3 regions of the Streptomyces sp. NPDC059092 genome follow, and region 3 is predicted to be linked to each of the others. Evidence: riboswitches for the same ligand, from Rfam matches in the RefSeq annotation. Region 3 holds a riboswitch; each other region holds the start of a gene.

Region 1 (4,326 bases), on a different contig from region 3:
TGAGAGCTTGGGGAAGGATTCTCCGGACCGCGCTGGCGCCCGCGACGGACGGCCTGAGAGCCGACGGTTCCTTGCCCCGCCGACCCTTCGGGCCTCACCGACCCGGTCCTAAGTTGTCACTCTCACTTGCAGAGTGCTAACGCCAATAATTAGCACTCGACCCAGGAGAGTGCAAGCGTCCACAGGGCATCGCCGGGGGGTGGCGGCCGGTTGGACGGGTGGGCGCAGGCGTCCGCGGGACGCAGTCGGGGCAGGTGGCGGGTGGGCGGGGGCCGCTCGGCGACCGCGGGGTCACGCATGAGGGGCCCGCATCCCCGGGCGGGATGCGGGCCCCTCATGCGTGAGTGCGAGTCTTTACCGAGTACCTGAGTGCGTCGGTGGCCGATCGCGCCGGGATCAGACGGCGAGCTTGACCATGTCCGCCTGCGGACCCTTCTGGCCCTGCGAGATCTCGAACTCCACTCGCTGACCTTCTTCAAGGGTGCGGTAACCGTCCATCTGGATCGCGCTGTAGTGGACGAATACATCCGCACCACCGTCGACCGCGATGAAGCCGTAGCCCTTCTCCGCGTTGAACCACTTGACGGTGCCCTGAGCCATGCCAACTCCCCTATTACTGGCCCTTGCACGGGGCCACACTTCGCGCCGGAACGCGTCGACCGCGGCTGAATGTATCTGCCCAACTGCCCTCTGCAACAGGTCAATCGGACGAGAATTCTGGGCGTGGCCGAACACGCATAGTGCTGAATCCACTGCGTTCCGGGACAAGTCGGGCCGGGCAAAGCGTACGTACGCCGCAAAAGGCTCCAGGACTTTGCCCTCATGTTGTCGCGTTCTCGCTCGCGTGCGGAGCGGGCGACAGTGGGGCGTTCCCACACTCTACCGTGCTCAACCATGTAGAACGGTCCCCTCCGCTTCTCTTGCGGAGAGGACCGTGTCCGGTGGATTCGGGGGCGTCAGCCGCCGGCGACCGCCGGGATGATCGAGATGCCCGCGCCCGCCGGAGTGGCGGTCTCCAGGCCCTGTTCGAAGCGGATGTCGTCGTCGTTCACGTACACGTTGACGAAGCGGCGCAGCTTGCCCTGGTCGTCCAGGACGCGCCCGGAGATGCCCGGGTGGTTCGTCTCCAGCGACTGGATGACCTCGGAGAGGGTGGCGCCCTCCGCCGGAACCTCGGCCTGGCCACCGGTGTAGGTGCGGAGGATGGTGGGGATACGGACCTTGACGCTCATCGTGGGAAGCCTTTCTGCGGTCTGCGGAGTCGGTGGGCCGGCTCGCGGGAGTCGGTGGATCAGCTCACGGCGAGGCCCGCGTCGCGGAACGCGTCGAGGCTCGGGCGGATCGTCGCCGTCGGGCCGGTCGTCGGCGCCACGGCGTCCAGCGTCTTGAGCCCGTCACCGGTGTTGAGGACGACGGTGGTGAGGGACGGGTCGAGCACGCCCGCCTCGATGAGCTTCTTCGTCACGCCGACGGTCACCCCGCCCGCGGTCTCCGCGAAGATGCCCTCGGTGCGCGCCAGCAGCTTGATCGCGTCGACGATCTGCTCGTCGTTGACGTCCTCCACCGCGCCGCCGGTGCGCCGGGCGATGTCCAGGACGTACGGGCCGTCGGCCGGGTTGCCGATCGCCAGGGACTTGGCGATGGTGTCCGGCTTCTGCGGGCGTACGACGTCGTGCCCGGCCTTGAAGGCGGTGGAGACCGGCGAGCAGCCCTCGGCCTGGGCGCCGAAGATCCGGTAGGGACGGTCCTCGACGAGGCCGAGCTTGATCAGCTCCTGGAGCCCCTTGTCGATCTTCGTGAGCTGCGATCCCGAGGCGATCGGGATGACGATCTGGTCCGGCAGCCGCCAGCCGAGCTGTTCGCAGATCTCGTACGCGAGGGTCTTGGAGCCCTCTCCGTAGTACGGCCGCAGGTTGACGTTGACGAAGCCCCAGCCCTCGCCCAGCGGGTCGCCGATGAGCTCGGAGCAGAAGCGGTTGACGTCGTCGTAGTTGCCCTCGATGCCGACCAGGTCCCCGCCGTACACCGCGGCCATGACGACCTTGCCCTGCTCCAGGTCGTGCGGGATGAACACGCAGGAGCGGAAGCCGGCGCGGGCCGCGGCGGCGCCGACGGCGCCCGCGAGGTTGCCGGTGGAGGAGCAGGAGAGGGTGGTGAAGCCGAAGGCGCGGGCGGCCTCGACGGCGATGGCGACGACGCGGTCCTTGAAGGAGTGCGTCGGGTTGCCGGAGTCGTCCTTGATGTGGAGCGAGCCGGTGATCCCCAGTTCACGGGCGAGGTTGTCGGCCTTGACCAGCTTCGTGAAACCCGGGTTGATGTTGGGCTTCGAGGCGACGTCGGCGGGGACGGGCAGCAGCGGCGCGTACCGCCAGATGTTGTCCGGGCCCTCGGCGATGCGCTTCTTCAGCTCTTCGGGGGTGCCGCTCGGCAGGTCGTACGCGACTTCGAGCGGCCCGAAACAGCTCGCGCAGGCGAAGATGGGGCCGAGTTCGAAACGCTCTCCGCATTCGCGGCACGAGAGTGCGGCGGCGGGTCCGAGGTCGACGGTCTCGTTCGTGACGGTCTCGTTCGTACCGCTCGGGACGGTCTGCACAGCCATGGTGGCGAGGCCCTTTCTCCTCATCTTCCTCGCGACGTACTTCGCCGCAAGACGGAATTGGCACCTTCCCCACCGTGACCTCGCGGTCGGCGGGATGGTTGCCGGGACTTCGACGGGCCGTTCCCTCAGTCCCTCTGGATGAGCGCTATGGCGCCGGAACCTGGGCCCGGTGCGTTTGTTCACGTGATGACCCCGGCATGCGGTGGTCATTCGTGTTGTTCAAGACTGTAACCGAAGGTGTGAAGGGTTGAGATAGTCGTCCGCACCGCGAGATGGATCACGTTCGGCGCCCGGGGACCCGCGCGCCGGCGGGCGAATGACCGCACATGTCAAGGATCGCGCAGGGAGTACCGAACGTGCTGGAAGAGGTGGAGCACTGGCTGACCAGGCGTTCCTGGTCGGCCGGGGACCGTACGCTCGACCGGCTCCTGGCGGCGAAGGCGGCGCGCGGCAGCACCGTCAGTGTGGTCCTGCCCGCGCTCGACGAGGAGGAGACGGTCGGCGCGATCGTCTCCGTCGTCCGGCGGGAGCTGATGGAGCGGGTCCGGCTCGTCGACGAGCTGGTGGTGATCGACTCCGGCTCCACCGACCGTACGGGTGAGGTCGCCGCGGCGGCGGGCGCGCGGGTGGTGCACCGGGACACGATCCTGCCGCGGCTGCCCGCGCTGCCCGGCAAGGGCGAGGTGCTGTGGCGGTCGCTGCTGGTGACGAGCGGCGACATCGTGTGCTTCGTCGACGCCGATCTGCGGGAGTTCTCGCCGGATTTCGTCTCCGGGATCGTGGGCCCGCTGCTCACCGAGCCCGAGGTGCAGTTCGTGAAGGCGATGTACGACCGGCCGCTGGGCGGCGGCGGTACGCGGGGGGAGGCCGGCCAGGGCGGCCGGGTGACGGAGCTGGTGGCGCGCCCGCTGCTCAACCTGCACTGGCCGCGGCTGGCCGGTTTCGTCCAGCCGCTGGGCGGGGAGTACGCGGCGCGCCGCTCGCTGCTGGAGCGGCTGCCGTTCCCGGTGGGATACGGCGTGGAGCTGGGCCTGCTGGTGGACGCGCTCCACACGGTGGGGCTGGACGCGCTGGCCCAGGTGGACGTGGGGGTACGGCTCCACCGCCACCAGGACGACCGGGCGCTGGGGCGGATGGCCGCGGCGATCTACCGTACGGCGCAGCTCCGGCTCCAGCGGGGCCATCTCGTACGGCCGCGGCTCACGCAGTTCGAGCGGGGCGAGGACGGTTTCACGCCGCGTACGCACGCGGTGGACACGGAGGAGCGTCCACCGATGCGGGAGATCACGGAGTACACGGCCGGACGCGCGGCGTAACGTCAGATCATCGCACTACTTGCCTACATTGCTGCCTCATGGGCATGAATCTGGCGTTTTCGAGGGCTTCGGAGTTCACGCGGGTGCTGGCACAGGCCGGGTCCACGGCCGAGCGGCTGTGGCTGCTGGGCGGGATGACGTTCGCGCTGACAGCGGCCGGGGTGGTCGCGCTGGCGGCGGCGCGCGGGCGCCGCGACTGACCGGGCGCGGGCGCCGTGACTGACCGGGCGCGGGCACATCGACCGGCGGGGAGGCGTGGGGACGTCACACAAGGCCGTACGTTTGAGCGTTTCCGCGACGGGCTAGGTTTCGCGACATGGTTACCGAGCCGTCCGTCACCCCCGCGCCCGCCCGCGTCCTCGTGGCGTCCAACCGCGGCCCCGTCTCGTACACGCGGCGCGACGACGGCAC
Region 2 (4,326 bases), on a different contig from region 3:
ACGGTGACCAGCAGCGAGGTGAGCAGGCTCTGCCACAGGGACTCGGAGAAGAACGCCTCGGTGAAGACCCTGCGGTACTGCGTGAGCGAGAAGCCGTCGAGCGGATAGCCGTTGGCGTCCGAGGGGTGGAAGCTGAGCGCGAGGACCCGTACGAGCGGGATCACGAACAGGGCCAGCAGGAAGACCACGACCGGCGTGACGGGCAGCAGCCCGCGCAGCCGGCGCGGCGCGCGGGCGGCGGGCGCGCTCATCCGGGCGTCGCCTCCTTCGGGGTGGCGTCCCCGCCGGCCGGGGTGGCGTCCCCGGTGGCGGTGGCCGCGTCCCCGGCGCCCGGGGTGACGTCCCCGGCGCCCGCCTCGGCCGCTCCCCCGGCCCCGCCGGCCTGTCCGGGCCCGAGGACGATGACGTCGGCGGCGGCCCAGCCGAAGGTGACGCGCGCGCCGACGGCCGGGGGTTCCTCGGCCGTCCTGGCGTTGACCGCGACGCCCTCGGCGACGACGATCTGTGCCTGCCACGCCTCACCGGTGAACGCCCGGTAGCCGACGATCCCCGAGCCGCGCCCGGCCTTGACCGGAGCACCGGATCCGTCGGCGCCGGCGGCCTCGGCCGCGCGGACCGTGACGCGTTCCGGCCGTACGGCGAGGGTGACCGTCTCCCCGTCGGGCAGCGTGGCCAGGCCGGAGTCCAGCCGTGCCCCGCCCAGGTGGAGCGTCCCGTCGGAGGCGCCGGTGCCCTCCAGGATGTTGGCCGCGCCGATGAACTCGGCGACGAAGCGGGTCGCGGGCGTCCGGTACACCTCGGTGGGCGTGCCGAGCTGTTCGACCCGGCCGCCGTTCATCACGGCGATCCGGTCCGAGAGCGACATCGCCTCTTCCTGGTCGTGCGTGACGAAGACCATGGTGATGCCGAGACGCTGCTGGAGCTCCCGCAGCTCCACCCGCATCTCGCGGCGCAGCTTGGCGTCGAGGTTGGACAGCGGCTCGTCGAGCAGCAGCACCGCGGGCCGGGTGGCCAGCGCGCGGGCCACGGCGACCCGCTGCTGCTGGCCGCCCGAGAGCTGCTTCGGCCGGCGGTCCGCGTAGGCCTCCAGGCCGACGAGGCGCAGCGCCTCGGCGACGCGTTCGTCCCGCTCGGCGCGCTCGGTGCGGCGCACCTTGAGTCCGTACGCGACATTGCCGGCGACGGTCATGTGCGGGAAGAGCGCGTAGTTCTGGAAGACCAGCCCGAGCCCCCGGCGGTGCGTGGGGACGTCGGTGAGGTCCGTGCCGTCCAGGGTGATCCGGCCCGCGGTGGGGCGGACGAATCCGGCCAGGCTGTTGAGGAGGGTCGTCTTGCCGCAGCCGCTGGGGCCGAGGACGGACAGGAACTCGCCGCGCCGGATGGAGAGCCGGTCGACGTCGAGGATGCGCTGCCCCTCGTACCCGGCGGCCAGGCCCTCGATGTCGATGTGCGCGGCGGTCCCGCCGCCCTCGTCGTTCCGCTGCCCGGTCACTTGAAGATCTGATTCCACCGCTGCTGCCATTCGTTCAGCTTGGGGGTCGCCGTCTTGTAGTCGACCCAGGTGAAGGTCTTGTAGACGTCCTCGCCGTACTTGACCTTCGCCTTGAAGCCGGGGCTGTAGTCGATGGTGTCGTTGCCCGCGCCGTAGAAGGTGCCCTCGGCGAAGGGCTTCTGGTGCTGGGCGGCGCTGAGGTAGTCCAGGAACTTGTACGCGGCCTCGGTGTGGGCGCTGCCCTTGGGTACGTAGTACGAGGTCAGCGCGCCGACGGCGCCGGAGGTGGGGTAGCTGAAGCCGATCGGCTGCCCCTCCTGGGCCATGGCGAAGGCGCGGCCGTCCCAGAAGGGCACGATCCAGGCGTCGCCGTTCTGGAGGACGGTGGAGACGCTGCCCGCGTCCGCCGGGTACGCCGAGACGCAGCCCTTGAGCGCGGCGAGCTTGTCGAACGCCTTGTCGACGTCGGCGGGGTCGGAGAGCTTGCCGCCGTCCTGGGAGACCAGTGCGGAGAAGAACTCCAGGCCCGCGTTGTAGGTGAGCGGGGGCAGCGCGACATGGCCGCAGTACTTCTTGTCGAAGATGTCGGTCCAGTCGCGGGGCGCCTGCTTGATCTTGTCGGTGCGGTACAGCAGCCCGTTGGAGCCGGTGGTCAGCGGTACGCCGTAGGAGGAGCCCTCGACCGTGGACTGCCGGGTGAGTACCGGGTCGAGCTGCTTCCAGTTCTTCAGGTCGCCGGTCTTGAGCGGCTGGAGGAGACCGCCGCCGACGGCCTGGTGCAGGGAGCCGGGGGTGAGGGCGACGACGTCGAACGGCGCGTCCTTGCCGCCCGCGGCGCGCAGCTTGGTGAGCCAGGCGGAGTCGGCGCCGTAGACGAGGTTCACCTTGATGCCGGTGTCCTTCTCGAACGGTGCGACGAAGGACTTCTTGAAGAGCTCACCCCAGGGGCCGGCGAACGCGGTGACGGTGATCTGCTCCCCCTTGGAGCCCGCCCCTCCGCCGCCGGCACCGCCGGATCCGCCGCCGGTGTCGACACCGCACCCGGCGACGGCGGCGAGGACGGTGGCCGCCGAGGCGAGGGCCAGCAGGGGGCGTCGCCCGCGTGGGCGTGGCAGGGCAGCTCTCATGAGGGGAGGACTCCTCGGTGCGGGGTGACGGCGTACGGCGCGCCGGCCCATGGGTGATGGTTCGCCGGCCGCTCGTCGAGCGGGGGCCGCTGGGCGGGGCACCGTGACGACGTGCCCTGAGGCATCACGTCCACTGTCATCTCGTGCTCCCGTCACAGGTACTGGACCTGGGTGACAGGTCCGCGCTTGCTCCCGGCACATCGGTGTGCCCGTGGAGCCGTGTCATCACCCGGGGCACCCCACCGCAGAAAGGAGGGTTGCCGCCCAGCAAGCCGGGGCTTGTCGCTGGGACTCGTGACATCGAGAAACGTAACACCCCGTGGCAGCGATCTGAAGACGAGGTGGATCACATGAACATCACACCTGGATCACAGGACAGGTGGACCGGGAAAGACCTATACCGGCCAGAAGTGCCGCTCGCCCGGTCCCGCACCGGCCCGGGAGCACTCCTTGACACGGTCCGGGGCCGTGTCGACCATGAAGCGGTCTTCCCAGCCGTCGCCGAAGCGGGAGCCGTCCGTCATGTTGTCGCTGCACGCCCGTGACCTGCACACTTCCCCGCCCGGACCGTCGGGGCACCTGTCGATGGGCAGCCGCGACGGTGTCCGTGTCCCCCTGACCCCGGACAGCCGCAGGATCCTGCGGGGCGGGATCCCCTGGCTTCCCGTGATGGCGGAATTCCACTTCAGCCGTTACCCGGCCGCCGAGTGGCGCGAGGAGCTGCTGAAGATCCGGGCCGGCGGGGTCGACACCGTGGCCACGTACCTCTTCTGGAACCAGCACGAGGAGAGCCGCGGGACCTTCCGTTTCGACGGCGGTCTCGATCTGCGCCGCTTCGTCCTGCTCTGCGGCGGGCTCGGCCTGTCCGTCGCCGTACGCGTCGGCCCCTGGTCGCACGGCGAGTGCCGGGGCGGCGGCTTCCCGGACTGGCTCGACGGCTCCGGCTGCGTCCCGCGCACGGACGATCCGGCCTATCTGTCGCTCGTGGAGCGGTACTTCGCCCGGATCGGCCGGGAGCTGCGCGGCCTCTCGTACGACGAGGGCGGCCCCGTCGTCGCCGTACAGATCGAGAACGAGCTGTACGACGCGCCCGCGCACCTCGCGACGCTGCGCCGCCTCGCGGAGGCCGCGGGCATCGCCGCCCCCTTGTGGACCGCCACGGGGTGGGACGCCGCCGACCTTCCGCGCGATCTCCTGCTGCCGGTGTACGGCGGCTACCCGGAGGCGTTCTGGGCGGAGGCGCACGACGGGTGGGCGCGGGAGATGCGCCGGCACTACTTCTTCACCCCGGTCAGGGACGATCCCACCATCGGCGCCGATCTTCGCTCCGCGACGCGGGCGAGCCACGGGGTGCCGGACGACCGGCGCTACCCGTACCTCACCTGTGAACTCGGCTCCGGAATGGCCGTCGCGTACCACCGGCGGCCCCTGGTGCGGACCGCGGACATCTCCGCGCTGGCGCTGGCCAAGCTCGGCAGCGGCTCGGTCTGGCAGGGGTACTACCTGTACCACGGCTGCTCGCAGCGGCTGGATCTCGACCTGCCCAACCAGGAGTCCCACGCCACCGGTTACCTCAACGACCTGCCCTCGGTCAGCTACGACTTCCAGGCGCCGCTGGGCGAGTTCGGGCAGGTGCGCCCCTCGTACCACGCGCTGCGCGCGCAGCATCTGCTGATCCAGGACTCCGGGGCGCGGCTCGCGGACATG
Region 3 (4,326 bases):
CCAACCCTTACGGGCGGCTCCCTCAGGAACCGGCACCCGGCCTGTCCACCAGCTCGATCTGATCCACAGCGTTGCACCAACGGCACCGCACCGACTCGATGGTCTCACTGACCACCTCACGCTCCTCGGCCTTCGGCTCCCCGGCGAGGTCCAGATGGACGTACTCGACGACCTTCGACGAACGCGTCACATCGAACCGGGTCAGATTGCCGCACAAGGTGCAGCGCCAGCGGGTGGAGGCCGTGGGCTGCGGAACCGTCGGAGTTGCTGCCATCGTGCCGTCCTCTTTTCGTCGTCCCTATGCGGTGCCCCACGGTGCGGCGTCGAACCGCGGATGGCACCCGGCAACCCTACGGCCTCACGGCTCCCCCGCGATGCGGCGAGGCACTCTGCGCCATTAGGCACCGGTACGCCATGCTCTGTCCGTGAGCAAAAGGCGTACGGCGTACGGAGCGCCCCTGGTGACCTACGGGCTGATCGGCCTCTGCTGTCTGGTCTTCCTCCTCGGTCCGCTCTCGGGATTCACTCCCGCGTACGGAAAGGGCGACGCGCTGCTGGCCGCGCAGAGCGCCTATTTCGAACGGTGGGGCGTCATCCCGAGCGAGCTGACACGCGGCGATCCGCGCGCCCTGCTCACCCCGTTCACCGCCCTCTTCGTGCACGGAAGCTGGCTCCACCTGCTGGGGAACATGCTCTTCCTGCACGTCTTCGGCGCGATGACCGAGGAGCGGATGGGCCGCGCGACGTTCCTGCTCTTCTACCTCGCCACCGGCGCCCTCGCACTCCTCGTGTACGCGCTCGCGAACGCCTCCTCCTCCCAGACCCTGGTCGGGGCGTCGGGCGCGATCTCCGGGGTGCTCGGCGCGTTCCTGCACCTCTTTCCCCGGGCGCGGGTCACCAGCCTCTTCCCGTTCCTCTTCTTCCTGCCGCTACGTTTTCCCGCCTGGATCGTGCTGCTCTTCTGGTTCGCGCTCCAGTGGCTCGCCGCGCACGGCGCCGGAGCCGGCCCCGGCATCGCCTATCTGGCACACCTCGTGGGCTTCGGCGCGGGCTTCCTCCACGCCTGGGGACGGTACCGGCGTACCGCTAGAGTGAAGGCCCAGCCGGCGGCCACCGAGGGAGAACGCCAACCGTGATCACCGCGATCGTGCTCATCAAGACCAGCGTGGACAGGATCCCCGAGATCGCGGAGTCGGTCGCGGCGCTCGACAGCGTCAGCGAGGTCTTCTCGGTGACCGGTACGTACGATCTGATCGCCATGGTCCGGGTCGCCAAGCACGACGATCTGGCGGAGGTGATCCCCGGCCGGATCAGCAAGATCGCCGGTGTCGAGGGCACCGACACGCACGTCGCGTTCCGTACGTACTCCCAGCACGACCTGGAGGCGGCCTTCGCGATCGGACTCGACGCGTAGGACTCCTGGGACTCGACGCGCAGGCCCCGCCTCCGGCGGCTTCGTGACCTCGCGCGCCGGGGCCGGGGTACGCCGACCGGCGACCGTACCGGCTACGCGGCGGCGCCGTCCCGGTCCGGGACGCAGCGGCCGTCCTCCGTACGGTAGTTCCACCGCGCGCCGTCGCTCACCAGTTCCCGCACCGCCCGCACGAAGCGCTCCACGTGCTCGTCCGGCGTCCCCGCGCCGAAACTGACCCGGATCGCGTTGAGTGAGCGCTCACCCGGCTCGGCCTCCGGGGCACCGCACTCCCCCGGGTCCTGCGGCTCGCTGCCCAGCAGGGTCCTGACCAGCGGGTGGGCGCAGAACAGACCGTCCCGTACGCCGATGCCGTACTCGGCGGAGAGCGCGGCGGCGAAGTGCGAGCTGTTCCACCCCTCGACCACGAACGACAGGACGCCGACCCGCGCCGCGTCGTCGCCGAAGAGCGAGAGCACCTCGACCTCGGGCACCGCCGCGAGACCGGCGCGCACCTCGGCGACCAGCCGCTGTTCCCGGGCGGCCAGCGCGTCGAACCCGGCCTCGGTGAGCGCCTTGCACGCGGCGGCGATCGCGTAGACACCGATGACGTTGGGCGAGCCGGCCTCGTGCCGGGCGGCCGTGGTGTGCCAGTCGACGTCCACCCCGCCGTCGGCGCGGCGCGCCACCTTGCGGCTGGCACCGCCGCCCGCGAGGTACGGCTCCGCGGCCTGGAGCCAGTCGGCGCGGCCCGCGAGCACCCCGGAGCCGAACGGCGCGTACAGCTTGTGGCCGGAGAAGGCGATCCAGTCGACGTCGAGGTCCGCGATGTCCACGGCGTGGTGCGGTACGAGCTGCGCGGCGTCGAGGACGATCCGGGCGCCGTGGGCGTGCGCGGCGGCGGCCAGCTCCCGTACGGGCCACAGCTCACCGGTCACGTTGGACGCGCCCGTCACGCAGACCAGCGCCGGGCCCTGGGGATCGCGCGAGGCGAGCGCGCGCTCCAGGGTGGCGACCGCCTGGTCCGTGGTGCGCGGGGCGTTGAGGTAGGTGACGCGGGCGTCGCGCCAGGGCAGCAGGGAGGCGTGGTGCTCGGTCTCGAAGACGAAGACCTGGCAGTCGGCGGGCAGCGCGGCGGCCAGCAGGTTGAGCGAGTCGGTGGTGGAGCGGGTGAAGACGACCTGGTCGCCGGCGCGGCAGCCGAGGAACTCCGCGACCGTGCGGCGGCTGTTCTCGAAGAGGTCCGTGGAGAGCTGCGAGAGGTAGCCGGCGCCGCGGTGGACGCTGCCGTAGTACGGGGCGTACGCGGCGACGTCGTCCCACACCCGCTGGAGGGCCGGGGCGCTGGCCGCGTAGTCGAGCGCCGCGTACGTCACCTCGCCGCCGGTGACGAGCGGGACGGTCACGTCCGCGCCGAGCACCGGGAGGGGCGCTCCACAGGCGGGGTCGTCGGCGACAGCGGTGATGGTGGCGGAGGCGTTCGGGCGTGCGGACATGGCATTGTCTCCCGGCGAGAAAGGTCGGAACGGCTTCAAGACCCGCACGGCTCCACGACGGCATGGCGAAGCGGCGCCGGATACGGGGATGCCTCGACGCACGGGAACGGGCCGTGCGGAGGTGTGTTGAAGAAGGGCGTGAGAGTCCGGAAGGACTCAGCAGCCCTAACGCATTCGCTTGCTCACGAGACTGCTCCCTTGAGGACCAGGACCCCAAAGGTGGCAAGGGGTCCGCGCTTGCCGCAGACCTCGCTGCCTACGGCCTGGTCTTCACCCGGGGCACCCCGCCACGGACGGAGGGTTGCCGGACAGCGAGCCGGGGCCTTAATCGCTGTCACTCATGACCTTGGCCGAAAGTATGGCACAGGGGCGTGGACCGCCCAAGTCGCTGTCCGGGATGCGGGACAGGCGCGCGGAGCCGCCGCACACGGGAAGGGGCCGGGACGCGTGTTCCGCGTCCCGGCCCCTCTCCGTTCGGTCAGGCGTTGCTGGCCGCCACCCAGCGGGCCAGCGCGTCCCGCGCCGCCCCCGAGTCGATCGCCTCCGCGGCCCGCGCGATCCCCGCCACGATCTGCGTCTCCAGCGCGTCCGCCGTCGGGTCCAGCGCCACCAGCGCCGCCGCCGCGTTGAGCAGCACGGCCTCCCGTACGGGGCCGGCCTCACCCGCCAGCAGCCGGCGCGCGACATCGGCGTTGTACGAGGCGTCCGCGCCGCGCAGCGCCTCCACCGGGACCAGCTCCAGGCCGACGTCCCGCGGGTCGAAGGGCTGCTCGGTCACCCCGCCCTCCCGTACGGTCCAGACCCGCGAGGTCGCGGTGGTGGTCAGCTCGTCGAGCCCGTCGTCGCCGCGGAAGACCAGCGCCGAGTTGCCGCGGTCGGCGAGCACCCCGGCGACGATGGGCGCCATCCGCGCGTCCGCCACGCCCACGGCCTGGGACCTGACCCTGGCCGGGTTGGTGAGCGGGCCGAGGATGTTGAAGGTGGTCTGCGCGCCCAGCTCCTTGCGGGCCCTGGCCGCGTACCGCAGCGCCGGGTGGAACTTGACCGCGAAGCAGAACGTGATGCCCGCCTCCTCCGCGACCTCCACGACCCGCTGCGGCGTCAGCTCCAGATTGACGCCGAGCTTCTCCAGTACGTCGGAGGCGCCGCTCGCGGAGGACGAGGCGCGGTTGCCGTGCTTGACGACCTTGGCGCCCGTGCCCGCCACGACGATCGCGGACATCGTGGAGATGTTGACGGTCTTGGCGAGGTCGCCGCCGGTGCCGACGATGTCGACCGTACGACCGGGCACCTCGATGGTGTTGGCGTGCGCGTACATCGCGCGGACCAGCCCCGAGACCTCGTCGACGGTCTCGCCCTTCGCCCGCAGCGCGACCGCGAAGCCGGCGATCTGCGCGTCGGAGGCCTCCCCGCTCATGA

What was found. Region 3 has a riboswitch for S-adenosylmethionine ahead of ACFXPL_RS19920 (aminotransferase class V-fold PLP-dependent enzyme). Riboswitches for the same ligand answer to the same signal wherever they lie in the genome.
Region 1: linked by a shared signal. The riboswitch ahead of thrC (threonine synthase) and the one ahead of ACFXPL_RS19920 (aminotransferase class V-fold PLP-dependent enzyme) in region 3 are both predicted to bind S-adenosylmethionine.
Region 2: linked by a shared signal. The riboswitch ahead of ACFXPL_RS13585 (PotD/PotF family extracellular solute-binding protein) and the one ahead of ACFXPL_RS19920 (aminotransferase class V-fold PLP-dependent enzyme) in region 3 are both predicted to bind S-adenosylmethionine.

The regions. Positions count from the first base shown of each region.
Region 1 covers NZ_JBHZEJ010000011.1:77,966-82,291, reverse strand. Annotated here, with positions in the region: gene ACFXPL_RS09710 (cold-shock protein) at 397-600, opposite strand; gene ACFXPL_RS09705 (MoaD/ThiS family protein) at 957-1,232, opposite strand; gene thrC (threonine synthase) at 1,292-2,599, opposite strand; SAM riboswitch class I at 2,617-2,744, opposite strand; gene ACFXPL_RS09695 (glucosyl-3-phosphoglycerate synthase) at 2,956-3,915, shown strand; gene ACFXPL_RS09690 (hypothetical protein) at 3,954-4,115, shown strand; gene ACFXPL_RS09685 (trehalose-6-phosphate synthase) at 4,232-4,326, shown strand, end outside.
Region 2 covers NZ_JBHZEJ010000018.1:23,801-28,126, forward strand. Annotated here, with positions in the region: gene ACFXPL_RS13575 (ABC transporter permease) at 1-251, opposite strand, end outside; gene ACFXPL_RS13580 (ABC transporter ATP-binding protein) at 248-1,492, opposite strand; gene ACFXPL_RS13585 (PotD/PotF family extracellular solute-binding protein) at 1,489-2,619, opposite strand; SAM riboswitch class IV at 2,797-2,919, opposite strand; gene ACFXPL_RS13590 (hypothetical protein) at 3,015-3,143, opposite strand; gene ACFXPL_RS13595 (beta-galactosidase) at 3,142-4,326, shown strand, end outside.
Region 3 covers NZ_JBHZEJ010000032.1:42,243-46,568, reverse strand. Annotated here, with positions in the region: gene ACFXPL_RS19935 (hypothetical protein) at 23-274, opposite strand; gene ACFXPL_RS19930 (rhomboid family intramembrane serine protease) at 462-1,136, shown strand; gene ACFXPL_RS19925 (Lrp/AsnC family transcriptional regulator) at 1,133-1,414, shown strand; gene ACFXPL_RS19920 (aminotransferase class V-fold PLP-dependent enzyme) at 1,507-2,907, opposite strand; SAM riboswitch class IV at 3,136-3,253, opposite strand; gene trpD (anthranilate phosphoribosyltransferase) at 3,386-4,326, opposite strand, start outside.